Regions from separate parts of the Paenibacillus sp. FSL H7-0940 genome, predicted to be linked through region 3. Evidence: riboswitches for the same ligand, from Rfam matches in the RefSeq annotation. Region 3 holds a riboswitch; each other region holds the start of a gene.
The links. A riboswitch is a leader RNA that binds a small molecule or an ion and turns the genes downstream of it on or off. The one in region 3 is predicted to bind S-adenosylmethionine.
Positions count from the first base shown of each region.

Region 1: another riboswitch for S-adenosylmethionine. It lies ahead of metA (homoserine O-succinyltransferase); the one in region 3 lies ahead of mmuP (S-methylmethionine permease).
Region 2: another riboswitch for S-adenosylmethionine. It lies ahead of MHB71_RS30515 (methionine ABC transporter ATP-binding protein); the one in region 3 lies ahead of mmuP (S-methylmethionine permease).

Region 1 covers NZ_CP150280.1:3,697,502-3,707,926, reverse strand. The annotation lists gene MHB71_RS16240 (5'-3' exonuclease H3TH domain-containing protein) at 1-224, shown strand, start outside; gene MHB71_RS16235 (phosphodiester glycosidase family protein) at 230-1,336, shown strand; gene MHB71_RS16230 (MOSC domain-containing protein) at 1,367-2,053, shown strand; gene MHB71_RS16225 (ROK family protein) at 2,126-3,004, shown strand; gene MHB71_RS16220 (HRDC domain-containing protein) at 3,181-4,182, shown strand; gene corA (magnesium/cobalt transporter CorA) at 4,253-5,188, opposite strand; SAM riboswitch class I at 5,640-5,763, shown strand; gene metA (homoserine O-succinyltransferase) at 6,000-6,917, shown strand; gene MHB71_RS16205 (PLP-dependent transferase) at 6,942-8,129, shown strand; gene MHB71_RS16200 (aminotransferase class I/II-fold pyridoxal phosphate-dependent enzyme) at 8,126-9,298, shown strand; gene mqnC (cyclic dehypoxanthinyl futalosine synthase) at 9,540-10,425, shown strand, end outside.
Region 2 covers NZ_CP150280.1:6,932,730-6,943,154, forward strand. The annotation lists gene MHB71_RS30500 (thioredoxin family protein) at 1-106, shown strand, start outside; gene MHB71_RS30505 (heme A synthase) at 406-1,344, shown strand; gene MHB71_RS30510 (Cthe_2314 family HEPN domain-containing protein) at 1,510-2,226, shown strand; SAM riboswitch class I at 2,356-2,497, shown strand; gene MHB71_RS30515 (methionine ABC transporter ATP-binding protein) at 2,624-3,658, shown strand; gene MHB71_RS30520 (methionine ABC transporter permease) at 3,659-4,318, shown strand; gene MHB71_RS30525 (MetQ/NlpA family ABC transporter substrate-binding protein) at 4,394-5,233, shown strand; gene MHB71_RS30530 (DUF2167 domain-containing protein) at 5,357-6,355, opposite strand; gene MHB71_RS30535 (SDR family oxidoreductase) at 6,529-7,308, shown strand; gene MHB71_RS30540 (NifU family protein) at 7,447-7,692, opposite strand; gene MHB71_RS30545 (YuzB family protein) at 7,771-8,025, shown strand; gene MHB71_RS30550 (NAD(P)/FAD-dependent oxidoreductase) at 8,022-9,083, opposite strand; gene mqnE (aminofutalosine synthase MqnE) at 9,318-10,424, opposite strand.
Region 3 covers NZ_CP150280.1:6,635,766-6,646,190, reverse strand. The annotation lists gene MHB71_RS29125 (ATP-binding protein) at 1-754, shown strand, start outside; gene MHB71_RS29120 (ABC transporter ATP-binding protein) at 868-1,626, shown strand; gene MHB71_RS29115 (FtsX-like permease family protein) at 1,629-4,031, shown strand; gene mmuM (homocysteine S-methyltransferase) at 4,115-5,182, opposite strand; gene mmuP (S-methylmethionine permease) at 5,160-6,572, opposite strand; SAM riboswitch class I at 6,665-6,766, opposite strand; gene MHB71_RS29100 (Ger(x)C family spore germination protein) at 6,837-8,039, opposite strand; gene MHB71_RS29095 (spore germination protein) at 8,036-9,136, opposite strand; gene MHB71_RS29090 (spore germination protein) at 9,176-10,425, opposite strand, start outside.

The DNA of each region.
Region 1 (10,425 bases), 2.9 Mb from region 3:
TGAGCAACATGGATAAACTGACCCCTTCGGTGCGTAACAAGATTGAGAATGATCTGGACATGCTTCATCTGTCCCGCAAACTGGCAGAGATTCATTGTGCTGTTCCGGTTGCCTGTGCGCTGGATATCTGTGAATTGCGTCTTGATCCGGATATGGTGATGGACAAGTTTGAACAACTTGAGATGAAGAGCCTTGGCTCTTGGATGGGAGTGGCAATAGGGTGAGCAACATGAAGAACGTACGAACAGGCAAAAAGTGGTGGACAGGGGCTATGGCCCTCGTCCTGGCCTTGCCCGTAATTCTTTCGGGAGCAGTTAGTGCACCACAGACAGTGGATGCCAAAGCAGCAATTAGCACCAAAGTACAGAAAGTAAAAGCAGCAGGACGTAATTTTACCGTACAGACCGTTTCGATTCCAAAGGGAACACCGGTTACCGTGGGACTCGCGAAGAAGCAAGTTGGCCAGACGGCAACATTGCCATCGATTGTGAAAGCCTATGGTGCGCAAGCAGCCATTAACGGAGCGTTTTTTGAAGCATATAACGGAGCACCAGATCCATACGGTATGTTAATAGCAAATGGTAAGGTCATACATATTGGAAGATACGGAACATCCATCGGATTTAAGGAAGACGGCTCGGCGATCATGGACTCACTTCAGGTGAGTTTGACAGGTAAAGTAACGGATACAAAAGGTAAATCACGCAGTTGGTATGCAACCTTTATTAATCGAACACCTTCAGCGAACGCGAGCATAACAATGCTGTATACCCCTGAACGAGGTGCCACAGTAGGGTTCAAAGGTGGCACTGCGGTTGTTATGGAGAAAGGTATCGTGACCAAAAAAGTGCCCAATACCAATGTAGCGATTCCTAAGAATGGCTCGGTACTGGTCTTCACAGGTAATCAGAAGTCTTCTTCGGACCGTTTCACCGTTGGTTCGACCGTAGAAATGAATTATAAGTATACGAACGCAGCAGGCAAAGAGATCCCTTGGCAAGATGTAGTGACTGCTGTTGGGGCAGGACCCCGTCTGGTAAAAGACGGTAAGGTAGCTGTCAATCCGACGAGCGAAGGTTTCAAGGATGCCAAGATTCTTAATGCTTCCGGAGCCAGAAGTGGTATTGCGATCATGGCGGACGGCTCTGTTATGCTGGCTACCGTTTCCGGAGCAACAATCAAGGAGTGGGCAGCAGTGATGCAGAAGCTTGGTGCCAAACAGGCCATGAATCTGGATGGCGGTGCTTCCTCGGGTATGTATGCCGGGGGCAAAATGCTGACTTCTCCAGGTCGGCTATTGAGTAATACACTCGTATTTGGCGGCTCTGTGCGTTAAAAGAAAGTGATTATGGGAGGTATGACGCAAATGACACTCACATCTGATCGAAAGCCAGGGGAGGGCAATACAGCTGTTCTGGCCATTAATGTAGGACTGCCGCAACTGCTCCCTGGGCAGAAGCGTGAAGTGCTGAGCGGCATTGTGAAACATCCTGTATCCGACGCGGTTTTCCTGTCATTCACTGGAATGACAGGGGACGCGCAGGCGGATCTGGTGCATCATGGCGGCCCTGACAAAGCCGTTTGTGTATACGATTACAGTCGTTATCCGGCGCTGGAACAACTGATGAATCGCAAGCTGGATTGGGGAGCTTGTGGAGAAAATCTGACGGTTGAAGGCTGTGCCGAAGAAGACGTACGGATTGGTGATGTGTACGAGTTGGGCGAAGCCACAGTGCAGGTCAGTCAGCCCAGACAACCTTGCTTCAAGCTGGGTGTGAGGTATGACTATAAGGAGCTGCCTGTTTATTTTCAGGAGAGTGGATATACCGGCTTTTACTTTCGTGTACTGCAAGAAGGTGAGGTAGGGCCTTTATCGATATTTCGACGGATCAGCACCGATCCAGCCTCAATGACGGTTCTTGAAGCCAATCGAATCATGCATCAGGGGAAAGAAAATGTCGAAGGTATTCAGGCGTTGCTGGCCATTCCTGCGCTGTCAGACAGCTGGAGGCAAACGTTAATGAAACGATTGTCCAAGCTGGAGAACAAGTAGCAGGGTAATTATCGTGTCATCAAGTAAAGCAATTTGAATTCCTTTTTAAACTAACTTGGGAGTGTGACTAACATGACGATCTTAGGCGCAATTGAAGCAGGCGGAACCAAATTTGTATGTGGTATTGGCACAGAAAACGGAGAAGTTCTGGAACGCGTAAGTTTTCCAACAACAACACCGGAAGAGACCATGGCTCAAGTGATTTCATTTTTTGAAGGCAAAGGCATTGAAGCTCTGGGTGTAGGTTCATTCGGTCCGATTGATCCGATTGAAGGAAGCCCAACATATGGCTATATCACAACAACACCTAAACCACATTGGGGACAGTATAACGTGATTGGCAAGCTCAAGGAGCATTTTGATGTGCCGATGACATTTGATACGGATGTGAATGGTGCGGCACTTGGAGAAGCAACCTGGGGCGCTGCACAAGGTCTTGAGAGCTGTCTGTATATCACTGTGGGTACAGGTATTGGTGCAGGTGCTGTGGTTGGCGGTAAAATGGTCCATGGATTGTCACATCCAGAGATGGGACATATCATTGTACGCAGACATCCGGAGGATACATACGAGGGTTTCTGTCCGTATCATGGTGACTGCCTCGAAGGCCTTGCAGCAGGTCCAGCCATTAACAAACGTTGGGAGCAACCGGCTTATGAACTGCCTGCAGATCATAAATCTTGGGAGATCGAAGCACATTACCTGGCACACGCCCTGATGAACTATGTTCTGATTCTCTCTCCGCAGAAAATTGTCATGGGTGGAGGAGTAATGAAGCAGGAGCACCTGTTCCCGATGGTTCGTAGCAAACTGCAGGAGTTGCTGGCTGGATACGTTCAGCATCCGGCACTTCAATCCGACATTGACCAGTATGTTATTTCACCAGGACTTGGTGACAATGCGGGTCTGTGTGGTTCACTGGCGCTTGCCAAGTTGGCATTGAATAAGTAGGTCATTAAGGGATTGACGAATTTTACCATTGTGGTATGATATGGGCAACAGCATAGTACGGTTAATGAGGAAGCACCTCTCTTGCATGGATTTTGCAGGAGGGGTGTTTTTTTGTGCTGCCTATAGGTAGCATCTTTAACTCGTATAAGCTGAATATTCAAAGGGAGGGAACGAAAATGGAAGTCATTTTCATGAACAGATTGTCCAGAATGTCAGATCAGAATGCAGAGTATGCACAGTTATGGATTGGGGAAGAGGAAGATAGTTGGCAGCTGGGATGGAGTCGCTACGAGGAAGGAGAGCGTGAGGACAGCATCTGGTATGAAGGGACTTCTTGGGAGGAGCTGCTTCATATTTACCGTCATCAGCTTGCCATACAGATGAGTGAGGGGTACCGACCGCAGTTGCAGGGGTTATTTCATGAGAATGATGATCTGAAGTCACGCAGTTATGGTGGACAGCGGCTCCATTGTTACAGTGAGTTATACGGCAATGAGCAATTATATACGGATCTGTGCACATGGCGCAGGAAGAGAGCTGTGTCTGACCGGAAGGCACCGTATTTTATTGCAACGAATCGTCTGTTGCGTTTGATCAGTGCCTTTGTTCCGCAATCGCTGGATGAACTGATGCAACTTCCGGGCGTAGGAGAGAGCAAAGCAACTGAGTATGGTACGGAATGGATGGAGATTACAAACGGGTTGGAACGTTCAACGACATTCCCGCTGGACTGGGTATACACGGCGCTGAAGGAAGAAGAGTATGAGAGTTGGTTATACAAGCAGAGAGAGCAGAAGTACAAGCAGGAACTTGATAAGTTCACCACGCGTAAGCAGGTGCTTGAAGGCATGAAGGAAGGGTATACGTTAGAGGAGATTGTTAATCGATCCGGATTATCCCGACGCGAGTTGGTTGAGCTGTTAGAGGCACTGGATCACGAAGGTTATGACACCGATTGTCTTCTTGATGTGGAGCTGGCAGTGATGCCAGAGAACGAACAAGAGGCCGTATGGAGTGCGTATGAGGAGCTGGGAGATACGTTCCTGAAGCCAGTATTACATAAGGTGTATGGAGGAGAGAAACCCGATGGAGGAAGTCTGGAGCAGGTCTATGAAAGACTGCGCATGATTCGAATCCGCTTCCGTCGGCACGCAGAGACAGAGAAGAATGTTGGTTAATGATCAGAAATGAAAAAAGACGAGGCGTTTCTCCCGGAGGAGCGCTTCGTCTTTCTTATTTCATACGAGTTCATACCCAGTCTTTCTTGCGGAAAATGAAGAACATGCTCAGGCCCAGGGTAACCATCAGGCCAATCACAACAAAATAACTGTATTTCCAGTTAAGCTCTGGCATATTCGTAAAGTTCATGCCGTATATACCGGTAATGACCGTCAGCGGCATGAAGACCGTGGTAATGGCGGTAAATACACGCATGATCTCATTCGCCCGGTTCGCAATACTGGATTGGTAGGCTTCTCGCAAGTTGCCCATCAGGTCGCGATATGTCTCAAAGGTTTCAGATATTTTTACGGCATTCTCATAGATGTCACTGAAATACTTTTGCAGTTGATCATCGATGAGACGCAGATCTTTTTTGTTGAGTGTATTAATGACCTCTTTCTGAGGTCCGAGCACTTTCTTCAGCCACAGAATCTCACTGCGCAGCCCGATAATTTCACTCAAATGTGACTTTTTGGTGTGCATCAGAATGTCTTCCTCAAGCTTCTCGATTCGTGCTTCAATTCGGTCACCTACGGTGAAATAATTATCAACAATCAAGTCAACCAGCAAATACAGCAGACGATCCGGTGTACTGATTTCCTGTTCCCACAGGATCGGTTTCAGTGTGCGCAATTCGCTGATCTTGTGCTTGGTAACACTAATAATGAAATGTCTGCCAAGGAATAAGTTGACCGCACGTAGAAATATCTCTTCATCATCAAAACGGATGCTATTAATCACAATAAAATAATGGTTCTCATAAATTTCAATCTTCGGACGTTGTTCTTCGTCACTAAGACAGTCTTCTACAGCCAGATCATGCATCAAGAACAGCGGCTGAAGTACCGCCAAATCGTCTACGTCTGCATCAATCCAGTAAAATCCTTCCGCTGGTGGAGTCAGCGCCTGCTGAATGTCGTCCACCGGAATAAATACACCGTTGTTTACCAACCGGATTTTCATCGTTAATCTACTCCTTCTGCACCCGCCAACTTGGCGGATATTATCATTATGGGCGCAAAAAGAACAAATCAGCCGGTCGGCAGCGGAGCCTGGAGATCAGGGCTGCGTTCACTATATAATCAAACGGAAGTCACGTCCCGCTGCCGGCATGCTGATGTCAGTTCTCTATGCAGTTTGTCGGAATTCGGCTGCCAGTCAGGCCTCGGGTCGCCATCCATTTAATATGTCACCTCTCACATAAGGGTTTATAACACCTTGTTTAGTATACCGCTGGTACAAGGTGCTTTCAAGCGCAAAAATGTGTCTATTTCGCGCCCTGAGGCAGTGTATGACAACGGATGATGAACGGTTCCGATCTGGGAAGCAGACATCGAACTGCATCTTGACGTGAGGGCATTAATGTAATAAAGTAGACGGTGAACCATATTTAATTACAATCTAATACAGCGAAATCTTATCAAGAGTAGGTGGAGGGACTGGCCCGATGAAACCCGGCAACCGGCGGTATACCGCACGGTGCTAATTCTTGCAGCGACTAAGTGTCAGGTGGCACTGTTGTAACTGAGAGATGAGAGAGGCGCATATCTATTTTACATATGACCTTTCTCGAAATCCGAGGAAGGTCTTTGTCATATGCCCCGACTTCTCAGCAGTGATTTTCGCTAAGGAACTTGAGGTTGTTTGTAACGTTGGATGAAAGAGCAATTCAATGTTTTTACAAGCTCAAGGCAGTCTATAACTGTATTGATGTGAAGACATCAAGCCAGGGGTGGCTGCATCTATCTATGCACAAGGAGGAGTTAGACTTACTATGCCAATCAAAATACCCGATACGCTACCAGCAAAAGAAGTACTTGAAGGAGAGAATATCTTCGTCATGGATGAAACTTCTGCATATCAGCAGGATATTCGTCCACTCCGTATCGCTATATTAAACCTGATGCCCACAAAGGAAACGACCGAAACACAATTGCTTCGTCTGGTGGGAAACACGCCTATTCAGGTGGATGTCGTTCTCGTACATCCCAAATCCCATACGTCGAAGAATACGTCTCAGGAGTATTTGGATCTGTTCTATAAAACCTTTGATGAGATTGAACACCGTCGTTTCGATGGAATGATCATTACGGGCGCCCCTGTGGAACAGATGGATTTCGAAGACGTGAACTATTGGAATGAAATCCAGGAGATCTTCGAATGGACTAAAACCAATGTGACTTCAACCCTCCACATATGTTGGGCTTCCCAGGCAGGTTTGTACCATCATTTTGACGTACCCAAGGTTGCACTTGATGAAAAGTGTTTTGGCGTTTTCCCACATACCATCAACAAACCACATGTTCCGTTGTTGCGTGGATTCGATGAAGTATTCAACGTTCCACATTCCCGTCATACGGAAGTGAGACGCGAAGATATTGAAAAGAATGAGAAATTAGAGATTTTGGCTGAATCTGAGGAAGCGGGGATCTTCCTGGTTGCTACCAGAGACGGCAAACAGATTTTTGCCACAGGACATGCCGAGTATGACCCGTTCTCATTAAAGTGGGAGTATGACCGGGATACAGCTAAAGGGTTGGATATCGCATTGCCTAGACATTATTATCCGAATGACGATCCTTCCCGTGTGCCACCAGCTACTTGGCGCGCTCATGCCAACTTATTATTCTCTAACTGGCTCAATTACTATGTGTATCAAGAAACACCTTACGATATTGGCCCGCAAATCTAATCGAGATTACAGGAGGATGCAGCAATGGAAGACAACAACAAGTTGAAAATCGAAAGCCGCTTAGCACAAATTGGGTCCATCAATGAACCGGTTACAGGCGCCATTAACTTTCCGATCTATCAATCCACTGCGTTTCGCCACCCGAAGCTTGGACAAAGCACGGGGTTTGATTATATTCGTACGACCAACCCAACTCGCAAAGTGTTGGAAGAGGCGGCCGCAGCGCTGGAGTCCGGTGATGCAGGATTTGCCTGTAGCTCAGGTATGGCCGCGCTACAAACCATCTTTGCCATGTTCGGTCAAGGGGATCATCTGATTGTATCGCTGGATCTATACGGCGGAACCTATCGTCTGCTTGAACGCATCTTGTCCCGTTTCGGTGTAACCGCAAGTTATGTGGATACAAATGACATTGCAGCACTGGAAAATGTTCGTCAGCCGAATACCAAAGCTGTATTTATTGAGACACCAACCAATCCGTTGATGATGATCACAGATGTGGAAGCTGTCGCTTCCTGGGCGAAAAGTTACAACCTGTTGACCATTGTTGACAACACGTTGCTGACTCCATTTTTCCAACGTCCGATTGAACTGGGTGCCGATATCATCATTCATAGCGCTACCAAATATCTGGGTGGACATAATGATGTGCTCGCCGGACTAATTATTACCAAGGGTGAGGCATTATCTGCTGAGATGGCGTTCCTGCATAATTCCATTGGAGCGGTATTATCTCCAAGTGACTCCTACCAGTTGATGAAAGGTATGAAAACGCTGGCTCTTCGCATGGAGCGTCATGAGCACAATGCACTTACTATTGCCAAATACTTGCTTGAGCACCCAGCGGTGGTTGAAGTGTATCATCCAGGTCTATCCGATCACCCGGGGTATGAGATACAGAACAAACAATCCACGGGTAATACAGGTATCTTCTCTTTCAAAGTGAAGGATGCACGTTATGTTGAACCGTTGCTGCGTCATATCCAACTCATTGCTTTTGCCGAAAGTCTCGGCGGAGTTGAATCACTCATGACTTATCCCGCAGTACAGACTCATGCGGATATTCCGCTTGAAATTCGTGAAGCCGTAGGTGTGGATGACCGTTTGCTCCGGTTCTCCGTAGGCATTGAACATGCAGATGATCTGATTGCAGATCTCGGCAATGCTCTGACAGTTGCACAACAGGAAGTGGAAGGAGGCGTGCACTCATGAGTGAGTCCAACAACAAGCCCAAATCCGAGTTAAAATTTGATACCAAATTGCTCCATTTTGGAGATGAGATTGACAAAACGACTGGAGCGTCCAGTGTACCGATCTACCAAGCATCAACATTCCATCATTTTGATATCTTCAATCCGCCTCAACATGATTACAGTCGTTCGGGTAATCCGACACGTCAGGCTTTGGAAGATTACATCACACTGCTGGAGGGCGGTGCACGAGGATTCGCCTATTCATCGGGAATGGCCGCGATATCCAGCGTGTTCATGATGTTCTCCGCAGGGGATCACATGATTGTAACGGAAGATGTATATGGAGGTACGTATCGTTTGCTTACTTCCATATTGAGCCGTATGCAGATCGAGACGACCTTTGTAGACATGACCAATATAGATGAAGTAAAAGCGGCGCTCAAGCCGAACACCAAGGCAGTTTATATGGAAACACCGTCCAACCCGACACTGCGAATCACGGATATCGCTGCTGTGACTGACTGGTCGAAGGAACATGACCTGATCACGATTCTGGATAACACTTTTATGACACCTTACTATCAGCGTCCAATTGAGCTTGGTGTGGATATCGTCGTACATAGTGCTACGAAGTTTCTCGGAGGTCACAGTGATGTACTGGCAGGGTTAGCCGTTGCTCGCACGGAATCACTTGGCGTACAACTGAAACAGTTGCAAAATGGACTCGGAACTGTACTTGGGGCTCAAGAATCCTGGCTTCTGATGCGCGGCATGAAAACCTTGGGAGCTCGCATGGCTCACAGCGAACAGAGCACAGCCAAACTGGCGGCTTGGCTTAATGAGCGCAGTGATATTACCGCTGTCTTTTATCCTGGACTGGAGGATCATCCGGGCCGTGAGGCACATGAGCGCCAGTCAACGGGGTATGGAGCTGTCGTTTCGTTTGACGTTGGTTCAGGCGATCGCGCAAAAGCAGTTCTTAACCGGGTGAAGCTACCCATTGTCGCTGTAAGCTTGGGAGCTGTGGAGAGCATTCTGTCTTACCCAGCGATGATGTCTCATGCGGCAATGCCGGCTGAGGTTCGCCGTGACCGAGGCATTACAGATGGGTTGCTGCGTTTCTCGGTGGGTCTGGAAGACATCGAAGATCTGATTGTAGATTTGGAACAAGCACTTCAGGAATCCTAACAAAAATGGATGCCCGAATCCGCCGATGCGTATCACTTAAGTTCGAACTAATTCTTTTCCATATGTAAAAATTTTTACTTATTTTTAAAGCACCTGTACATAAGGTGCTTTTTTTCACATGTAACCTGTGTTACGATATGTGGAGTACAGAAATACGATGTTGCCACCAGAACTTGCTTCTCTTGAACAAGTTGGGACGGATCGTTATATAATTTCTCTTCATGAGGGAGGCTTTTTTACGATGAGTACGGTAGACCGTATCTTAGATAAAGCCCTTCGGGGCGAACGTTTGGACTTGGAAGACACGATTCAGTTATTTGAATCCAATGAAGTGGACAAAATCGGGGCAGCTGCTAATGTCATTATGAAACGCATGCACCCTGAACCATACAGAACATTTGTAATTGGGCGTAACGTCAACTACACAAACGTGTGTGATGTGTACTGCCGTTTTTGTGCTTTCTACCGCAGACCTGGTTCGGATGAAGGTTATGTGCTCCCGGACGAAGTTATTTTCCAGAAGATTCAGGAAACGGAAGATGTGAATGGTACCGAGATTTTGATGCAAGGTGGAACGAATCCAAACTTGCCTTTCAACTATTATACAGACCTGTTGAAAGCCATCAAAGAGCGTTTCCCAAACATCACGATGCACTCTTTCTCCCCAGCGGAGATTATGAAAATGGTTGAAGTATCCGATGGCCTTACATTGGAAGAGGTTGTTCGTGCTATTCACGAAGCTGGACTGGATTCCTTGCCTGGTGGCGGTGCCGAAATTCTGGATGACCGCACACGTCGGAAGATCAGCCGTTTGAAAGGTTCATGGCGGGATTGGATGGACGTTATGCAAACTGCACACCGCATCGGTATGAACACCACGGCAACGATGGTTATCGGACTTGGTGAATCGATGGAAGAGCGTGCATTACACTTGCTCCGTGTACGTGAAGCTCAGGACGAATGTATTGCGAACAAGTATGACTCCGAAGGTTTCCTGGCGTTTATTCCTTGGACTTTCCAGCCAGACAATACCAACCTTAAGCTGGAGCGTCAGACTCCGGAAGAGTACTTGAAGACTGTAGCCATCAGCCGACTGGTGCTGGATAATATCAAGAACATTCAATCCT
Region 2 (10,425 bases), 300 kb from region 3:
TGGCCGCGAACTCGTACGGTATGTGAACAAGCTGCGCAAGTCGAGAGAAGAGATTGAGCAGTTCCTGGATCGCGCAGTTGAGGTGTACAACACGATTCATAAATGATAATAAAAGTATGACAGGTTCATGTTGTAAAAGGGTATAATAAAAAGAACGCCATTTCTCTTGAAATAGGGAAATGGCGTTTGTGTGTTCGACACGTTCTATGTAAGAAACGTTTCTGTACATATCCCAAATGACCTGTGGGTCATTATTTCACCAGACGTTAACATTTTGTCACAAAGCGCGACGTCAATGAACATTTTATCCGGTATAATGAATTTAGTTGTGAAATAAGTGTCAAAGTACCGAAACAAGCGGAGAATATTCTTCGCCATCTTAAACCAACAGCGGGTGAGAAAAAATTGAAACACTTAACTTTGTTTAAATGGTTAACCGTATTAACCTGTCTTGTCATGTTTCTGGCCACTTTTGGTGGAGGCATCGTAACCAAAACGGAATCAGGCCTTGGCTGTGGAACAGAATGGCCTTTATGTAACGGAAAACTCGTTCCCGCACATACTGTGGCTTCACTCATTGAATATTCCCATCGCGCTGTAAGTGCACTGGCTGGACTGTTGTCCATTGCCTCGTTTGTTGCTTTTCTGCGGTTTGGCAAGTCACGCCGTGACCTGCAATTGTTTTCTTTCTTAACTCTGGTATTTGTTATCGTCCAGGGAATCATGGGGGCTTTTGCCGTTGTCTTCTCCCAATCTTCAGCAGTCATGGCACTGCATTTTGGTTTTGCACTGATTGCTTTTGCGAGTTCTCTAATGATGGCGCTGGGCATAAGGCAGGAGGCCAAAGATGGCGGATTGGAGCGCCTGAATAAATACCCTCGGGTTAGCAAAAAATTCAGGAATCTGGTCTGGTTCTCCACCATTTACACATATCTCGTGGTATACACAGGTGCATTTGTGAGTCACACGGATTCTGCCGGTGGATGTTCTGGATTTCCGCTTTGTAACGGTCAGATTATTCCTGAGCTTTCGGGTGGGGTAGCGGTTGCTTTTGCTCACCGTGCAGCAGCTGCGTCGCTCGTGATTGTTATCGCAATCCTGGGTCATTTCGCTTACCGTAATCATCCGGACAACAAGGAAATGCGTACTCTGGGTGTGGTATCCGTTGTTCTTATTCTGATGCAAGTAGTCATTGGTATTTTCATGATGGTGACAATGAACCGTCCGGAAGTATACATGTTCGTAGCTCTTGCTCATATGCTGGATATCGCCATATTGTTCGGAGTCTTAACGTATATGAGTTTCCTGGTGTACAAGCTACATCGCCCGGCTAATCGTTTTTAAATATGAAAGTCCACCATCCAGTGATGTACATCATTGGACAGGTGGACTTTGTTTGATGTCAGAGGGATCAGGGCAACCTATGGCAAGCAGCAATTACACGGAATGGATGATGTGTTACGTTTACGGTGATGAATTCTTGTTGATTTGGAAAAGAGGAGGTTAGATATGCTGCGAACGTTGTTGGGGGAAAAGCCACGTATAAACGAAGGTAAATTGAAGGCAGCGATGGACGCAATGGCGCATACGCTTGAGCTATTTCAACGACAAATGCATGTGGACCATGATCCCACGCATGACTATCGGAAACTGTATGTGTGGACTCAGGGACTCATCTCCTCACTGGATGAACTGGAGCAAAGCTGTTTCGCTGCTGCTCATTTTCGTAAAAAGGTCGTTGCAGGATCAACGGATGATATGACGCCGACTGAAAAAGCCGAGTATGCTCGGTATGTGTATTTCTACAAAGATGGCTTTATCCGCTGCTTTGCCATTCTGGATAAAGTCGGCACGGTATTAAATGAAATATTCCAGTTGAATACTTCAAATACCAAAGCGCATTTTTCTTATTTTACTGTGTTAAGGCAGTTCGACTATGCGAGGGAACATCATGATCTTGCGTTGCTATTAATACAGATCAAGGACTCTTATCGTGAACCGATGAGCAAGCTGCGCAAACGACGTAATATGGAAATTCACTACATGAACTCAGAAATGCACGATGACCTGTGGCAGTTACATCAGACCTTGCAAGGTAAAGTGAAATTGGAGGATCTGAATCAGCATGTGCAGGAAATGCGTCAGGGCGTCGATATGGTCTGTGAAACGTTAACAGCCTCTTATAGTTATATCAATAAAATATGGAAAAGAAATAATTCCCTTTGACAAATCGGAATACTTGGAATATACTGAGTTTCAATCGAATGTTACACGGATATAATTGATATTTCAAAAGTTACGTTCACATTATAAAGCATAAACTACATGAACTTATAAAATCCTACAACAACATATTTCTTATCGAGAGCGGCGGAGGGACAGGCCCGATGAAGCCCGGCAACCGATTTGTAACGACATGATACATGTATCATTCGTTATAGATGTTAGGTGCTAATTCCTACAAAATGGTGCAAGACACGATTTTGGCAGATGAGAAGGTATATTCTTTCACGTGAAGAGCCCTCTTTGTATCTGCAAAGGGCTCTTTTTTTGTACTTTAAGGGGAGTTTTCCTTTAGATCGGGTAAAGATACATGTAGGTGGTTGGAAAGGGGCAAGTGCGATTGATTGAATTAAAAGGTTTAACGAAAACGTACGGCAAAGGAACAAAATCTACAACAGCGTTATCCGAGCTGAATTTGAGCATCCAAAAGGGTGAAATCTACGGTGTGATTGGCCATTCCGGAGCTGGAAAAAGCACATTGATTCGCTGCATTAATTTGCTGGAACGGCCTACGGAGGGTGAGGTATGGGTCGACGGAATCAACCTGACTGAACTGAGCAAAACCGAATTGCAGCAACAGAGACGTAAGATCGGGATGATTTTTCAACACTTTAATCTGTTATCTTCGGCAACGGTATATGACAATGTAGCTTTTCCACTAAAGCTTGTGAATACACCCAAGGAAGCCATTGATCGCAAAGTGAAGGAAATGCTTGCACTGGTTGGTCTGGAGCACCACAGCAGCAAATATCCGGCTCAATTATCGGGCGGCCAGAAACAACGTGTAGGGATTGCGAGAGCACTTGCAAGTGATCCAAATGTACTTCTCTGTGATGAGGCTACTTCGGCACTTGATCCGCAGACGACAAATTCAATCCTGAAGTTATTACTCGACATTAATGAAAAGTACAACCTAACGATTGTGCTGATCACACATGAGATGCATGTCATTCAGAACATCTGTGACAAGGTGGCTGTCATTCATCAAGGTGGCATTGTGGAACAAGGACCTGTAACAGACGTGTTCCTGAAGCCGCAGCATGCGATTACGCGGGACTTCATGATGCGTGACCATGAAGCTGGACTTGCTCTGGAAGAGACCGCTCTGGCAAATGCAGGCGTTGAATTGCAGGCAGGTGCTGCTTCCAAACTTGTGAAGATATCCTTTCTGGGTAACAAAACATATGAAGCGATTTTGTCCAGAACGGTACGCAAGACAGGCGTGGATTTTGCCATCCTGCAGGGAACAATCTCTACGATTAAACAGGTTCCTTATGGGCAGCTGACCGTTCGGTTCGAGGGTGATTCAAATGCGATTGATCGGACGATATCAGAATTAACCGCTGAGGGACTTGATGTGGAGGTGCTTCGTTAGATGGATTTTTCAACAGTTCGCTGGGAAGAGGTTGGTAAAGCTTCCATAGAGACACTGCAAATTTTGGGTGTATCAGGCTTGTTTACCGTTATCTTAGGTTTACCGCTCGGAGTACTGCTGTTCATGACAGCCCGATCTGCTTCGATGAAGTCACGGGCAGTGTACACTATACTATCCCTGATTGTGAATATTTTGCGCTCAGTCCCATTTATCATATTGATTGTTGCTCTTATTCCATTCACTCGTATACTCGTCGGTACAGCTACGGGGGTGCTCGGCGTTATACCTCCTTTGGTGATTTCAGCAGCTCCTTATTTTGCTCGTTTGGTGGAGACGACGTTGCGAGAAGTTGATCGTGGTGTCATTGAAGCGGCACAGTCGATGGGTGCATCGACCGGACAGATTGTAAGACGGGTGTTACTGCCTGAGGCACTGCCTGGACTGCTTGCTGGTATAACGATCACCATTGTTACGCTCGTCTCCTATACGGCGATGGCGGGCATGGTTGGCGGTGGAGGTCTGGGAACACTGGCAATCAACTATGGATACTTCCGTTATCAAAATGAAATTATGATCATATCCGTAGTGTCGATGATCATTCTAGTGCAAATTCTCCAGATGGCTGGAGATCGCTTGGTTACATTTTTCACCAGGAAATAACACATAGATAACATGATGGTTATGCAATAATGCGGACACCACATGACAAAAATGATTAGAGAAGGGGTTTTACACATGAAAAAATGGTCTTTTGCTCTACTTAGTCTTATGTTGATTGCGGTTCTCGCAGCTTGTGGAAACAACAAGGACGCCGATAGCGGCGCAGACAATTCAGCAGGTGCACCACGCACGGTTGAATTGAAAGTTGGAGCTTCACCTACACCACATGCAGAGATTCTGGAAAGCATCAAGCCTGAACTGGAAGCACAAGGTATTCGTCTGCAAGTCGTTACGTTCAATGACTATGTACAACCCAATCAGCAGCTTGCTGATAAAAAATTGGATGCGAACTTTTTCCAGCACCAGCCTTATCTGGACACAGAGAACAAAGAACGTGGATTCAACCTCGTTTCTGTAACACCTGTTCATGTTGAACCTTTTGGTGGATACTCCAAAAAGATTAAGTCTTTGGATGAATTGGCAGACGGCGCAAAAGTAGCAATTCCAAATGACCCATCCAATGGTGGACGTGCACTGTTGTTGCTCGCGAAGGAAGGTATTATTACGCTGAAAGACAACACAAATATCACATCTACGATTCAAGACATCACAGCCAATCCGAAGAACCTGGATATCATTGAGCTGGATGCAGCCATGATGCCTCGTCAATTGGATGAAGCGGATCTGGTATTCATCAACGCTAACTATGCGCTCGAAGCGAACTTGAATCCGGCGAATGATGCTTTGCTGATCGAAGATTTGCAAGGTAACCCATACGCAAACATCCTCGTTTCCCGTGAGGACAACAAGGATGCAGATGCGATTCAGAAGCTGGCTGCTGCTTTGCACTCCGAAGAAGTGAAAACATTCATCAAAGAACGTTATAAAGGTGCAGTTGAACCTGCAACTGAATAATTCACGATATGTATGACATGATGTGAAGCTATTAAGAATAAGCCGTATATCTCTTCAGAAGAGATATACGGCTTATTTTATGTTTCCTAATCTGTGCTGACGTGGGGATCAAAAAAGGATGGGTTAGGGCTTATCTTGTTTCTCCGCGTTGGATGGATGCCTAGATTGGCGGTAGTAGGATAATTCATTCTGATCAGCATACTGCTGCTCATCTGCTTCTTGCAGGTACGTTCTCTCGGAGGGAGAGAGTGTTTCTTCTTCTCCGTGTGAGCTTTTGATCTTGTATCTGATCCAACCGATTAACCCAAGGACGACAACGAGGATCAAAGCCCATCCTTTTTTGAGCAAAAGAAGAGCACTGAATTTCTGGGAAGCTGTGTACCCGATCCCGCCCATCAGAAGACTGTTGAGCCCTATAGTGGATGTTTTGTCAGTCGAAGCATTGTACTCCTCATAGGTGTATCCTGCATTGATGCTAAGCTTATGAAGTACGGTTTCCTCGAATGCCTGACGGCTCTGTTGAAAGTTGGCCGTATCTGTAACCAGAATGGCTGTGATGTATCCTTCGCGTGTCAGGAGTTTTACATTGTAATTGACCATGGCTTGCTGATCAGCATTCTTGAAACCAAGGGAGTAAACCAACTGGTGTTTGGTACTGTCATATGCCGGTTCGATTTCCCACCCCGTTATGTACGTTCTATATTCAGGATCAAGTTCTCTGTTATCTTCTTCTGTGCCTCGGATATAACTGCTTAACAGTTCTTCGGCATTCAAATTTTGATCGTCATCATGGATATGACCTGTCTTCACGTACTCGAAAACTACATACCACGAGCCGAATTCGCTATTGCTGGTTAGGCTTCCGATTTCGTTCCCATTAGGCTTTCCATCACTGTTAAGTATCGAGCGTTGGGTATTGGGCTTATCCAGATAGGAATGGCTTTCAGGGACTTCCAGGGTGGCCTTACCGTCCAGAGAGACAGATGCTGGTCCAGTAATCCAATCGTACTCATCAGGTGCTTGCTCATTCTCACTTGCCGCTGATACCTGTAAGGCACTAGAGATTGTGAATAAACTCAACATTAAAAGTGTAAGAAATGATATCCATCTTTTGTTCTTCATATTCATGTAGAGGTCCTTTCGGGTTATATCCTCGACAGTACCATAGGTGTTTGATTTCGATCAAGATATATCTGGAATTAAAGGTGGATAATCCCTTGTGGATAAGCGAGTTGTAGGAGGACGATAAATCTTTTATACTGGATAGTGACTGCTCTTTGAAGAGGGGGATGAACGTGAAGGGAAAGATTGCCCTCATAACGGGAAGTGCCAAAGGTCTTGGTAAAATGACGGCCCTCAGTCTGGCAGATCAAGGGTGCCATATTGCCCTGAACTATGTACACAGCAGAACAGAAGCTGAGGCTTTAAAGGCTCAGATTATAGCCAAGGGTGTGCGGTGCATTGCCATCCAGGCTGATATATCCAAGGTGGAAGATATCTCTTCATTGGTTGAGCAGGTGGAAGGTAACCTTGGCAGCATTGATATTTTGGTGAATAACGCAGGTCCATTTGTCCGTGAACGACGATTATTTGCGGATTATTCTGAAGCTGAGGTCCAGATGCTCGTGCAGGGAAATCTGTTGGGACCGATGTTACTGGATCAGCGTGTATTGCCAGAGATGAGACGCAAGCAATGGGGACGCATTATCCATTTTGGCTTCAGTCATGCTGGAGAAGCGAGATCTTGGCCTCATCGCGCCGTATATGCGGCTGCCAAGGTGGGTCTGGTATCTTTTACAAAGACACTCGCGGTTGAAGAAGCCCCGTATGGAATTACGGTTAACATGGTATGTCCAGGTGACATTCGTGGTGCGAACAAAGAGAAAACGATTGATGAAATGGCAGGCATCATCGACGAGGAAACACCAAGAGGGCGTCCAGGCAGCGGTGAAGATATTGCACGAGTGATTACGTATCTGTGCCTTGATCATTCCGATTTTATAACAGGCAACATTATGGATGTATCTGGAGGACTTGATCCGATTCGTCCGACCATACAGCGCGAGGATACTTAAAAGGTGAATTGAAGGATTGTACGTGGAAACGGGTCAAGGTGACTGTGAACATGGACTCTCTGCATATGCACACAAAAAAAGAGCCCTCCGCTTCATGCGAAGCGAAAGGCTCTTGAGGTTTATTTCGTGAAGGATTGATTAGAATACTTGTACGACTTCTTGTACACCCTCAACTTCTTCGAGAAGGGCACGTTCAATCCCGGCTTTTAAGGTAATGGTGGAGCTTGGGCAACTGCCGCAGGCACCGACCAGTTTCAGCTTAATAATGCCGTCTTCCACGTCGACCAGTTCCACGTCACCGCCATCGCGTTGCAGAAACGGACGAAGTTTGTCAAGCACATCAATTACTTCATCATACATGGTGCTTTGTGCGTTTTCGCTCATTTTTTTCAACTCCTTTCCCCTATATTATATTACAAATGGCCACAAATTAAAATGGTCAAACAAAGCAGGTGAACCTATATGAGACCGATTATTGAATTTTGTGCCAATAATATGCATTTTGGCACAGATGAAGTCATGGATCAACTGGAAGAAAATCCAGACTATGACGTGATTGAATACGGCTGCCTCACCAACTGCGGCCAATGTTCTATGACTCCATTTGCACTGGTGAATGGCGAAGTTGTCATTACGGACAAAGTGGAAGATCTATATAACGCCATTCTGGCCAAAATTGGCGAAGCCGATGCCTGGGACGAGCTCGATCTCGACTAACCGAGATGGCGCTTGGACATCCAGAGCACACCACTTTTCAAAATACGAGGTACACGTCCCATCATGGACGTTTTGCCCATCAGCCCAAACCCAGACTTCTTGCCGAGTGCACCCAGTGTGCCACGAAGCTTGAGTGGATGTGGATTGGGCTTTTCGCCTTTCCAGAGGGCATGCTGAATATGGGCGATCTGCTCACCCTGTACTTCCGCAGCTTGACCGCTAGGTGCATAAGGTACACTGGCACAGTCACCAACGACATACACATCGGTATATTCCGGGATTTGGTAGTATTCATTCAAGACGACACGTCCCTGAGGATCTTTGGTTACGTCCAGATCCTGTACCACTTTTACTGGCTGAATGCCTGCAGTCCATACGACAGCATCTGTTAGAATCTGTTCATCCCGGTTATAGATGGCATTAGGTTCAACGCGTGAAATGGCGATATGCCCGCGTGTCTCTACCTGATGTTCGTTGAACCATTCATGCACATACACGGATAGACGTTGCGGGAAAGCAGATAATACACGTTCACCACGATCCAAAATGCTGATGTTCAGATCCGGTCTGCTCTCACGAAGTTCGGCTGCTATCTCGACACCACTTAATCCGCCACCTACGATATGCACATTGCCATAGGCTTTGACTTCATTGAGGCGCAGGTAGGTCTCGCGTGTTTTGCTAAAGCTCTGAATGGTACAGCTGTAGTCTTCGGCGCCTGGCGTGTTGTGGAAACGGTCTGTACAACCAAGTCCAATGACAAGTTTGTCGTACACGAGCGGGTCTTGGCCTTCAAATTCAATCTGACGCTGTTCCAGGTCAATCGAAGTAACTTCTCCATAACGGTAAGTGACTTTATCGCTCACTGGAAATTGGATACGCAGGTCATAATCAGATACGGTTCCTGCTGCGAGTGCGTAATATTCTGTCTTTAATCCCTGAAAGGGGCTGCGGTCCACCAAAATAATTTGTGTATCGGATGGAATTTTACCCTCCAGAAGTTCCTTGATGATGGTGAGGCCGCCATAGCCGCCTCCAAGAATGACGAAATTTTTCATGACTCGGCTTCCTTTCTGCATCAGTCCCACTGAAATGGGGCTGTAAACTGTGGAGCAGCTATGCAATAACATAGCTGCTCCTTTTGTTATGATTTAAATAATTGAAAAGTAGATATTGAAAATTGAAGATATTAATCAGCAGTTTGCACCACTCGAATTCAAACGTCTCCCTATAATGAAAGCTGCGTTCTGGAGTGGTGCTGGTGCAATATTGGTTGTGAATGGAGTTATATCCTATTCGTACACTTGAATTTCATTGTAGAACGTATCACGTTCTACTGGAATACGTCCTGCACCTTTAATGAGCCATATGAGCTCTTTACGTGTAAGGCCTTCAGGTGTGAGTGCACCTGCCGCATGACTAATCCGTTCGCGAACGATCGTACCGTGTGCATCCGAAGCACCGAATCCAAGGGCAACTTGAGCTAGCTGTGGACCGATGTTAATGAAGTATGCTTTGATATGATCGATGTTATCCAGCATCAGACGGCTGATCGCAATTGTTTTGAGATCCTCATAAGCCGAGTTACGACGCATAATGCTTGCGTTTTTACTTTTTGGTTGCATGGAAAGTGGGATAAAGACCATGAATCCGTTGGTCTCGTCTTGCAATTCACGGATCTGCACCATGTGGTTGACGCGGTCCTCATAGGATTCAATCGATCCATACAGCATCGTTGTATGGGTACGCATGCCCAGGTTATGAGCAGTACGGTGCACCTCAAGATAACGATCTACGTTCGCTTTGTCTACACGCATTTTTTTGCGATATTCATCCGACAGAATCTCAGCGCCGCCACCAGTCAATGTTTTCAAACCTGCTTTTTGCAGCTCCTGCAGAACTTCCTTGATACTGAGTCCGCTGATGCGAGTGAAGAAATCAATCTCGGCTGCTGTGTAAGCTTTCAGTGTAACATCCGGATATTTCTCGTTTAAAGCACGCAGGGAATCGACATAATATTGAAAAGGAACATGGTTGTTATGTCCGCCTACGATATGGAACTCACGTACGCCCGGATGAATATGCTGTTCTACATAATCGATCATTTCCTGACCGGATAATGTATAGGAGCCTTCTTCACTCTGGTCTTTACGGAAATTACAAAAAGCGCAGTGAGCTTCACATACGTTTGTAAAATAAAGACTCATGTTTTCGATGAAATATACTTTCTTACCATTTTTCCGCAAGTTGGCCTCATTGGCCAGCTGGCCCAAAGTTAGCAGATCATCTGTTTCATACAGATATACGCCGTCTTCTACGTTCAGCCTTACGCCGTTCTGCACTTTCTCAACGATTTCAGCCATTCTTTTGTCTGTGAACGGTGTTACCAATGTAGACATA
Region 3 (10,425 bases):
ATATGCCATGTTTGATCTCATGCGCACGGAGATTAAACATATGAGCGAGCAGCGTATCCAGCAGGAACAAGCACAAAAAGAACTCATCACCAATATATCTCATGATATTAAAACACCAATTACCACGATAAAAGCATACATAGAAGCTATTGAGGAAGGACTATGCAACGATCAGGAGACGCTGATGGAATATATGGGAGTCATGCGGACCCATACGGATAAAACGGCACGCCTTGTGGAGGATCTGCTGGTTCATGCACTTCAGGAATTGGGGCAAATTTCGGTGGAAACCCGTGAAATGTACAGTGCGCCTATACTGGAGACGATGTTGAAACCTATTGAACATGTTGTCCTAACAAAGGGGCTTATCTATAAAGGACCCAACTACATCCCCAATGTGTTAATCGCTATCGACCCCACTCGAATTGAACAGGTGATCTCCAATCTTGCCGCCAATGCCCTCAAGCATACAGCTCCAGGAGACACGATACGTATAGATATGGAACTGGAATCCGGACACTTGAAAGTGACGATTGCGGATTCGGGTCAGGGAATACGTGTGCAGGATATGCCTTTTGTTTTCCAGCGTTACTTCAGAGGCCAGACGAGTCATGCAGAACAACGTGTTCAGGAAGGTACAGGGCTGGGCCTTTCTATCTGCCAAAGCATTATTGAAGCACACGGAGGTCATATTTCCTTTACTAGTAAAGAAGGCCAAGGTACAACCTTCCGGTTCTATCTGCCGATCTGCTGAGCCCACCTGAACCTACACTCCACAGCTGTAATACTTTATTCATAATTTGATAAGGCTTCCTCAACATCCCTCCTCTAGAATGAATCCTATACTGTACTCGGGAGTGATTCGACTTGTCCAAAAAAGTGATTATCCGTGCACAGAATCTGTGCAAAACGTACAACAGCGGAAGTAAGCAACATCATGCCATCCGTAATGTTGATATCGACATCTATGAAGGAGAATTCACGGTCATCATGGGTAACTCTGGCTCTGGCAAATCAACCCTCCTATATCTGCTAAGCGGACTGGACCAGATCACAGCAGGTGAGGTCTATTTTCACGACCAGCGGATTGACGCTTACAGTGAACGAGAAATGTCCAACTTCCGCACCCGCAGGATTGGTTATATCTATCAGAGCATCAATCTGGTCCCGGACCTTTCCATCAAAGAGAACATCGCTTTACCGGGATATATCGCTGGAAACAAAACAAAGGACATCCAATCCCGCGCTGCTGAGCTGATGAATGCCATGGATATCGATGAACAGCGTAATCGCCTTCCCTCCCAAACTTCCGGAGGACAGCAGCAGCGAGCTGCCATTGCACGGGCTTTGATCAATTCGCCGGATATCATTTTTGCGGATGAACCGACCGGAAGCTTAAATATGGAACACGGCACAGCTGTTCTCGATATCCTTACGAATCTCAACCGGAAAGGACAGTCCGTTGTTATGGTGACGCATGATATCAAGGCCGCCTGTCGGGCAGATCGCCTGATCTACATTTTGGACGGCAAGATTGGCGGAATCCTTGAGTTTGACACTTATGACGAACATCAAATTCAGGATCGTGAAGCGATTATCTTCGCTTTGGTTACGGGGAAGGAATAACGATGGCAGTCATGTTTAAACTTAGCTTGTCGTATCTGAGTAGGAACAAAATACAAAATGCGTTGATTGCGCTGCTCCTGCTACTCTCGACACTTCTTGTATCTACAGCTATTGTCATTCTGGCGAACACAGGCAATCAGTTTTATGAAATGCATACCCGAACCCATGGATCTCATCAGATCCTGACGTTTGAAAAAGGGCTCAATGACCCTGACGCTGTGCACAACTGGTGGGCTTCTCAGGATGGAGCTCAGGTGTCCCCTTTGCTAACGTATCGTACATTGTCAGGCATCATTTTGAATGAAACTCACATCCCTAACATCTACCTGTATATGTTTAATACGCCTCCGCCGCCATGGGGTGTGGATGAACTAATTTTCTCAAGCGGGACGCCCGACACAGTTCCCGAACAAGGCTCAGTCTGGATTCCAACGTCCATGGCGAATGCTTATCATATTTCGGTAGGTGATACCATTGGCTTCAAAACCGGCTCAAGCACACTCGAATTGAATGTATCGGGCATTGTCATCGATGTACCATATGGGGCACCCTTCTCCAATACAGCACGGGTCTGGATGAATCCTACCGATTATCAACATGATCTCGCTACACTTGCTGGCAACGAGAATCGTATGATGGGCATCCATTTTAACGATTACAGCATGAATTCGGTGTATTGGGAACGGTACAATCGTGAGACAGGTATTCCGTTTCTGGAATCCAAAATGGAGTTCGAGGCCATTGCCTCTTTTTATCTGATCATCAATCAGGTTATTGGATTCATCATGATATTCATGGGTGTTGTCATGCTCTCTATCGCCCTGATGACCATCGGATTTACGATTGCGGATGCCATCCTGGCCAATTACAGAACGATAGGAATCCTCAAATCACTAGGTCTGACTTCCCGAAAAACGATAGGCACCTATGTTATTCAATATGCATTGATATCCATCGTAGCCATTATCCCAGGACTTGCACTCAGTATATGGATATCCAAATGGATCATTAATATTTCTGTATCCTCTCTTCGAGTGGGGAATCAGAACATTCCAGTCCAAGGATTGGATGCGGCCATACTGGCCGGCGTACTACTATTTACTCTAGTGATTCTGTTCACTGTGTTATATGCCAAAAAGGCACGCAGCATACAGCCCGTGCAGGCTATTCGTTATGGTATGTCGGAGACAGATCACAGCCGGATGGCTGGCAAAATGAATTCGCCATTGGCGCACTGGATCGGGTTCACACGACTGCCTGTGACCGCCGTGCTTGGATTCCGACATGTGTTCAAAAACACCAAAAGCTCTGTTCTAACAATCCTGCTGACTACCATGGCTTCCTCCGTACTAGTTTTGGGGTATGTTCTGCTGACCAGTATAAACGGAATTGAACAGACCGCAGCTAAATGGGGGTATGACAATGCCAATATCGCAACAGTCGTAGTGAACAAAAGTAACTTCCCCAAGGCTGAACTAAAGCACGTGTTAGCGCAGGATTCGAGGATCAGCAATGTAGGCTGGCAAGGGAACACAACGGGTGTAATTAGCCCGGAGTCTTTGGCAGCAGTAGAGGGCCAATCCATCAGTCTCAACTTGAGTGTACTGGACGGGAGTTATCAGGAACTTGGATTCGAAACGTTAAAAGGGGTTAACCCACAACATGCGAATGAAATTGCCATTGGTGTAAGTGTAGCCAAAACATCAAATAAAGATCTCGGTGATCTTATCGATATCTATATTGAAGGAGAAAAGCGTACATTCCTCATCACAGGCATCTATCAGGCGTTCGCCAACATGTCTGTTTCAGGCAGAATCACCATTGATGCCATGAGAAGTGTGAACCCGGATTATAGTGAATTTGATGTTATCTTCATCAATGTGAACGATATGGCACAAGCGGGTAAGGTTGCCTCGGAATTAAATGAGCAATTTAAAGATTTTGCTTCGGTAGTCACTCAAAAGACTTTGCTTGATTCGGTTTACGCGGAAGCCGCTAACATCCTGATCTATCCGATGAGCCTGATCGGATTGCTGTTTATCATTGTGACGTTCATCATTATTTTCAGTACCTGTAGAATCAATATCCGTAAAGAAAGCAGAACGTACGGGATATACAAATCGCTGGGAATGACATCTCGCCAAATCCGGTTGTCGCTCACCATGGGAATGTTCATACTGTCCTCCGTGGGAGCCATACTGGGTATTTTCGTCGGCGTATACCTGCTGCCTCTTCTACTCGAAATGGTCCTTTCCGGTTATGGTATCGTACAGCTTCCACTGATCCTGCATTGGGGTGGAATGGTACTGTTCACCTGTCTAAGCATCATTGCAGCCAGTCTTGGCTCGTGGTTCTCTTCGAGAATCATTCGGGAAGCATCGCCACGTATACTGGTTATCGAATAATGTAATCAGAATGCCTTAACACAATAAAACAAGCCCTTCCATACCTCTATAGGATGTGGAAGGGCTTGTTATCATGATATGAACTAATTCCGCCATTTCTTCGCAAGTGCACCAATCTGATGTGGCGTAGTACGGCAGCAGCCGCCAATAATTTGCGCGCCCGCAACAACCCACTGTTTCGAAGCATCACTCATGCTGCCACAGGTACCCTGTCCGCTCCACGTCTTCGTCACTGCATCATACGTCTCACCTGAGTTCGGATACACAATAACAGGTTTGTCGCTAGCACTGCTGAGAATACCCACTGCTTCCGTCACCACTTCCATCGGAGCACAGTTCAGGCCAATCGCCGCAATCTGCGGCTCGGAGCCAAACGTCTGTGCACATACCTCAAGCGGTGTGCCCTCGCTGATGCTTGTCCCGTCTTTTAAAGAAAATGATAACCAGGCATACGCATGAGGGAACTCCTTCAGTACATCAACCAGCACCTGTGCTTCCTGCAGGGAAGGAATCGTCTCAAACGCCAGAATATCAGCACCCGCTTCAAGCAGCGCCGCCATACGTGGACGGTGAAATGCGGCCAGCGTCTCATCCGACACGCCGTAATGTCCCACATACTCTGAACCATCCGCCAGATAGGCGCCGTACGGACCAACGGACCCGGCAATAATTGGACGTGGACGAAAACTGTCTCCTTCGCGATCTACTGTACGATCTGTTATATGCTCCTCATTCTCTACGTTCTCGGAACGTACCGAAGGAGCTTCTACAAGCTGACCTGTCGAGCTTTCTCTCCCTACTAAACTACTCTGCACTTCTGCCCACACGTCATCTCTCGCCTGTACAGCCAGTTCCACCGTCTTCCGGATCAGCTCCAGTGCTGACTGTTCATCGATCCCTCTCTTACGGAAACCATCCACCGTCGCCTGATAACTGGATGTAATCGCACAGTCGGCTCCTGCTCGAAAATAATCTGCATGGACCTGAACAATAACATCCGGATTCTCAAGCAACACACGAGCAGACCATAGTGGATCATCGAGATCACATCCATGCTGTTCGAGTTCCGTAGCCAACGCTCCATCCAGAATCATGACCGGATGTTCACGAAGGATCTGTTCTATGGGGTTAGTCTGTTGTGCTTGCGTCATGTACTTGTCCTCTTTTCTTATTCACACGTTCTGTCAGATAATAAGCAGCGTAACATACTGCGATAAACGGAACCCCACAATACAGCGCAATTCGCTGTGTCGGGTCAAAGGCAATACCTATGCATGAAGCCAGGCATAATATAAATGAAACAATTGGTACCACCGGATACAGTGGTGTGCGGTAGACCAGATCTTTGACCGCATGTCCTTCCCGGATATATTGTCTGCGGAACATGTATTGGGAGGCACTGATACTCATCCATACTGCAACGACAGCCAGACCTGAAATGGAAACCAGTGTAATATACACGGTACCTGGCGCAATGATGCTGGACAGCAAAGCCAGCGCACCACCCACCATACTAATCAGAAGTGCATTCAGCGGTACTCCGCTTTTGGTCAATTTGGCAAACCACGGAGAGATCGTTCTTTTGTCAGCCAGAGACCAGAGCATACGTGAAGATGCATACAGGCCTGAATTGGCAGCAGAGAGAATCGCCGTCAGAATAACAAAGTTCATAATGTCTGCTGCATAGGGTACACCCACCCGCTCCATTACCGCTACAAACGGACTTTCCAGTACACTGGCATCCGACATGGGCAGCAAGGCCGACAAGATAATAATCGTTCCGATGAAGAAAATAACCAAACGCCACAGCGTTGTATGAATAGCCTTTGGTATCGTCTTTTCCGGGTTCTCCGTCTCACCGGCGGCAATGCCGATTAACTCGGTGCCTGAGAAGGCAAAGTTTACAGCAAGCATGGTCATCAATATCGCTGTAGCCCCATGAGGGAACCACCCGGATGCGGTAATATTCGATAGAAATGGAGCCGGTTCAGAATCCGCCATGGGAATGATACCAAACATGGCTGCGCCACCGATAATAATGAAGATTACGATAGTCACTACTTTTACAGATGAGAACCAGAACTCGGATTCCGCAAAAAATTTCACCGTTAGAGCGTTAAACAGAAAGATCATCAGTGCAAAAACCGCGCTCCATATCCATACGTTTACCGATGGGAACCAGCGCTGCATAAGCAATCCGGCGGCTGTGAATTCGGAGCCAAGCGCAACAGTCCAGGTTAACCAGTATAACCAAGCCACCGTGTAACCTGTTGCCGGTCCGATATATTTGGCTGCATAACTATGAAATGCTCCCGTCTCTGGCATATGAACAGACAGTTCACCAAGACAGAGCATCACCAGATATACAACGATGGCTCCAATCAGATAGGACAGAATGGTTCCCAGTGGTCCCGCCTGCTGAATCGTGTAACCTGAGCTGAGGAATAATCCCGTTCCAATGACTCCTCCGAGAGAGAGCATGACCACATGCCGTGCCTGCATTTTCCGCTGAAAATGCCCTTTGTCGTTGTTGTTCTCCATACCTGCTGCTCCCCTACTTCTTCATCCAGAAAAAACAAAAAAGACCCACTCTGCCTAAAGAGTGCGCCGTTACTGACAAATAAAAACAAACGCTCCTATCTATCAGGCTTTCACCCGCTGGAATTAGCACAGTATCCTTCAGATCTGTTGCTGAGGTTTCTAAGGGCCAGTCCCTCCACCTCTCTGGATAAGAAAATGATTTTTTACTAATATAGCGATCTATCATGAATGTGTCAACAATTAAATAATATATGGCACACCTCGCTATTCGGTGGAAGACCCCGGATTCGTGATGGTGGTCTTTACCTCATAGGTGATCGGCACGGTGCTAAAAATTTTATCCCAATCGTCTTTGACTTTTTTCCATGTTTTAGGTTCTTTAATACGCAAGCTATCCCGAAAATCCGCAACATCTACTTTATAGGTATGCTGAAGTTTGTATAACAACTGTCGAATCTGTTGTTTGGCAAGTTCAGCAAATTCTTTTTCCAATTCACTGAGATACGCACCTTTTTCCTCTTCCTCGGGAGCACGCCAATCCTCCATCAACCAGCCTTCGGATTCAGTTTTCACATGGAATGAAATATCATCGCCAACCACTTTTGGAATTATTGTTGTTTTTTTCTTCTTCATTTCATATACAACAGTGAACCCCTCTTTATTGTATGTCTTCAAGATACCTCCTTTTTCTTTAGGTCTGAGCCAAGATAGCCCTTCTAGATCCGTTTGGCTGAGTTCCCCGATGAATTTTGTTGTTTTCCCATCAAAGATACTGGCACCGGAGAACTTGTCCTCTCCATTGAAGTTCAGTACATTCTGGAGCAAAAAGCTGGAACCGGATTGCATTTGTGCATCTAATTTGGAGAGTAGAACGGGGTCCAGGATTTTATTGGACAAGTATGAATTACCGGTAATACCTGTAAGATAAAATGCTGGAATCCGGGAAGGATCATCTGAAGTCAGTACATCAACAGCGCGATGATGGCTAATCAACACCAGACAGTTAGGACGAATATCGTTATCCCGAAGGACAAAATCCAGCAGCTGGTCCAGACCATACTTTTTGGCGATATCCTTGGACACAACGATAACCTTCAGATGATGTCCGATGAGCGGATGATCTCGTCTCAGTGCAAACTGACGAAAGATTTGCAGCAAGGAATCTCCGGTAAGCTGTTCATTGGAATAGGACGTTTTACCAGAAGCAGGCGAACCGGATTGTTGGCTCTTTTGACTGCTGGAATTACCGGGAGCAATCTGTACCGTGGCCGTCAAATTGTTCTGCTTGGAGTACCCTCCTCCCTGATTGGCGATGTTCTCCTCAAATTCCGTCTCTTTGCCGATATCGATCCCGAGACCAACGTAGACACTTAGATCCTCTATCTCTCGACTGCTCCAACATCCGGATATCGTTAAGAGAATGCATAATACAGTGGCTAAGCGTAACAACATGCGGAATGTAATCATGCATGCTTGCCTCCTTTTTTGCGAATCAGACTTAACAACAGTAGTACCAGAGGTAAAATGCCAAACAAAAATACGGACACATTGCCTAGCATATCTCCTAGTACGAAGGTATCATCCACTGTTTTGGGTATCATTGCTGTCAGATAAATGAACGGCAGCAGGCCGTACATGATGCCTTTGATTTTTTTGGAACGAAACAAATCACGAATACCCACCGAAGCGCAGTAATGTGTAATTGCTGTAGTCGAAAAGATTTGCATAATCCAGATGACCAGCAATAAGGATTCAAAACGCTCGAATATCAGACCCTGGATTTCGAAGCTTCTTACCAAATCCAGCGTTGGCCAGGTTCGAGTTTTGATGCCATCGAGCGATAAACTGCCTATAACCATCACCACCGTGATCAAGTAGATAATAGTGGATATGAGTATCCCCCAGGTCATCGCTTTATTGCTCTTCTTCGGATTTTTCATATAGGCAGTCATGATTAACATCACCTCATAGCCCGTATAAGATAATAGTGAAGGCTTCAACCCTTGGAAAACGGGCATAATCCCATCACCGAGGACGGGTCTCAGATTGCCAATCTCGAATAGCTGATTACTAAGCAAAATTTCAATCACAAATATAATAATCGTAATCGGAAGGATGATCTCAAACACGCGTACGATAACGCCAAGCCCGCCTGAAATCATATATACACCGATCCACATGAAGACCATCACAATCACCCAGGTGGGGGTGCGTTCGAGCAGATACATCCCTGTTACTTCAGCCATAACTCTGATTTCGAATGCGGCAATAACTATGAAATACATAATCATAGACAATCCCAGTATGTAAGCAATCCAGCTGCCCGTAATCTCACGGGTGAACTGGAAGACGGTTTTCTCCGGGAATCTGCGACACAGCGTAACCAGAATAATTCCGACGCCTAAGATAATGAATCCAGATAGGATAATGGAAATCCAGACATCCGGTGTTCCGACAGCTTTGCTGGTCGTTCGAGGTAGTGTCAATATCCCGGCACCAAGCATGTAATTGACAATAATTACAACGGCCTGTGTCGTGGTTAGCTTTCCTTGGGAGCCATTCACTTTAGTTCACCTCCAGACCTTCAGTAGATGGAATTCCGTTTATTTTTTCCGATCATCATCGATCGGATTAGTCATCTTGGGACGCATTCTCATCATGTTTAGCGGAGCACGGATAACAAAATCCTTCCATTCATTCATGTGATAAGGAACGGCTGGTGCAACATAAGGTACGCCAAAGCTTGAGAGTCGTGCCAGATGTGTACACACAAGCAGAAAGAACATAACCACGCCAAACAATCCAAGTACGGCTGCGCTGAACATAGCGGCAAATCGTAGAATCCTTAGCGTTAATCCCGCACTATAGACAGGAATCGTAAAGGAAGATATGGCTGTTACCGCAACGACAATGACCAGAAATTGGCTTATTATTCCCGCTTGCACCGCTGCTTGGCCAATAATCAGACCTCCTACGATACCCATCGCTGGCGCAATCGGTTTGGGCAAGCGTATCCCGGCCTCCCTCAAGATTTCAATTGAAAGCTCCATGATGAGTACCTCAATAATTGAGGGGAATGGCACTCCGGTACGCGTTTCAATAATCGTCAATACCAGCTTGGTTGGAATAAGACCCGGATGGAACGAGATAAACGAGATATAGAGCGCAGGAGCAAGCAATGCCAGCATCGCGGCCATAAAACGCAGCACTCGCAAAAATGTTCCAGGAATCCAGCGTTCATAATAGTCCTCTGGAGACTGAAGCAACATGCTAAAGGTCACCGGTACAATTAATACAAATGGCGTTCCATCCAACAAAATTGCCACTCGGCCTTCCAGAAGGGCACCCATCACTCGGTCAGGTCTTTCCGTATTCAGTACCTGCTGAAAAGGACTCAGCGTATTATCTTCGATGAGTTGTTCCACATAACCTGATTCGAGCATTGAATCCATATCCATCTCTTCGATTCGCTTGCATACTTCTGCAACGAGATTTGGATCGGCAATATCCTGAATATAGGCTATCGCCAAATCTTTTTTGATCCGTGAACCCACTTCATACTTCTTAATAAACAGGCTCTGATCACTTCCATAACGACGTAAAATGCCTGTATTATCGCTTAATTGCTCTGTAAAACCAATACGAGGCCCACGAAGCAGTCCCTCTGACAAGGGTTCATTCATACCTCTTGTTTTGATCTTATGAGCTCCAATTAATAAAGCACCTGGCAAACCATCAACCAGCAGTGCATTTTTCCCAAACAACACACCAACTGCGAGTTCTTGGAGGGACTTCGTCTCCTCAACCAGACTGACAGGAAGTAATTGATCTTGCAGATATGCCGACAGTAAGT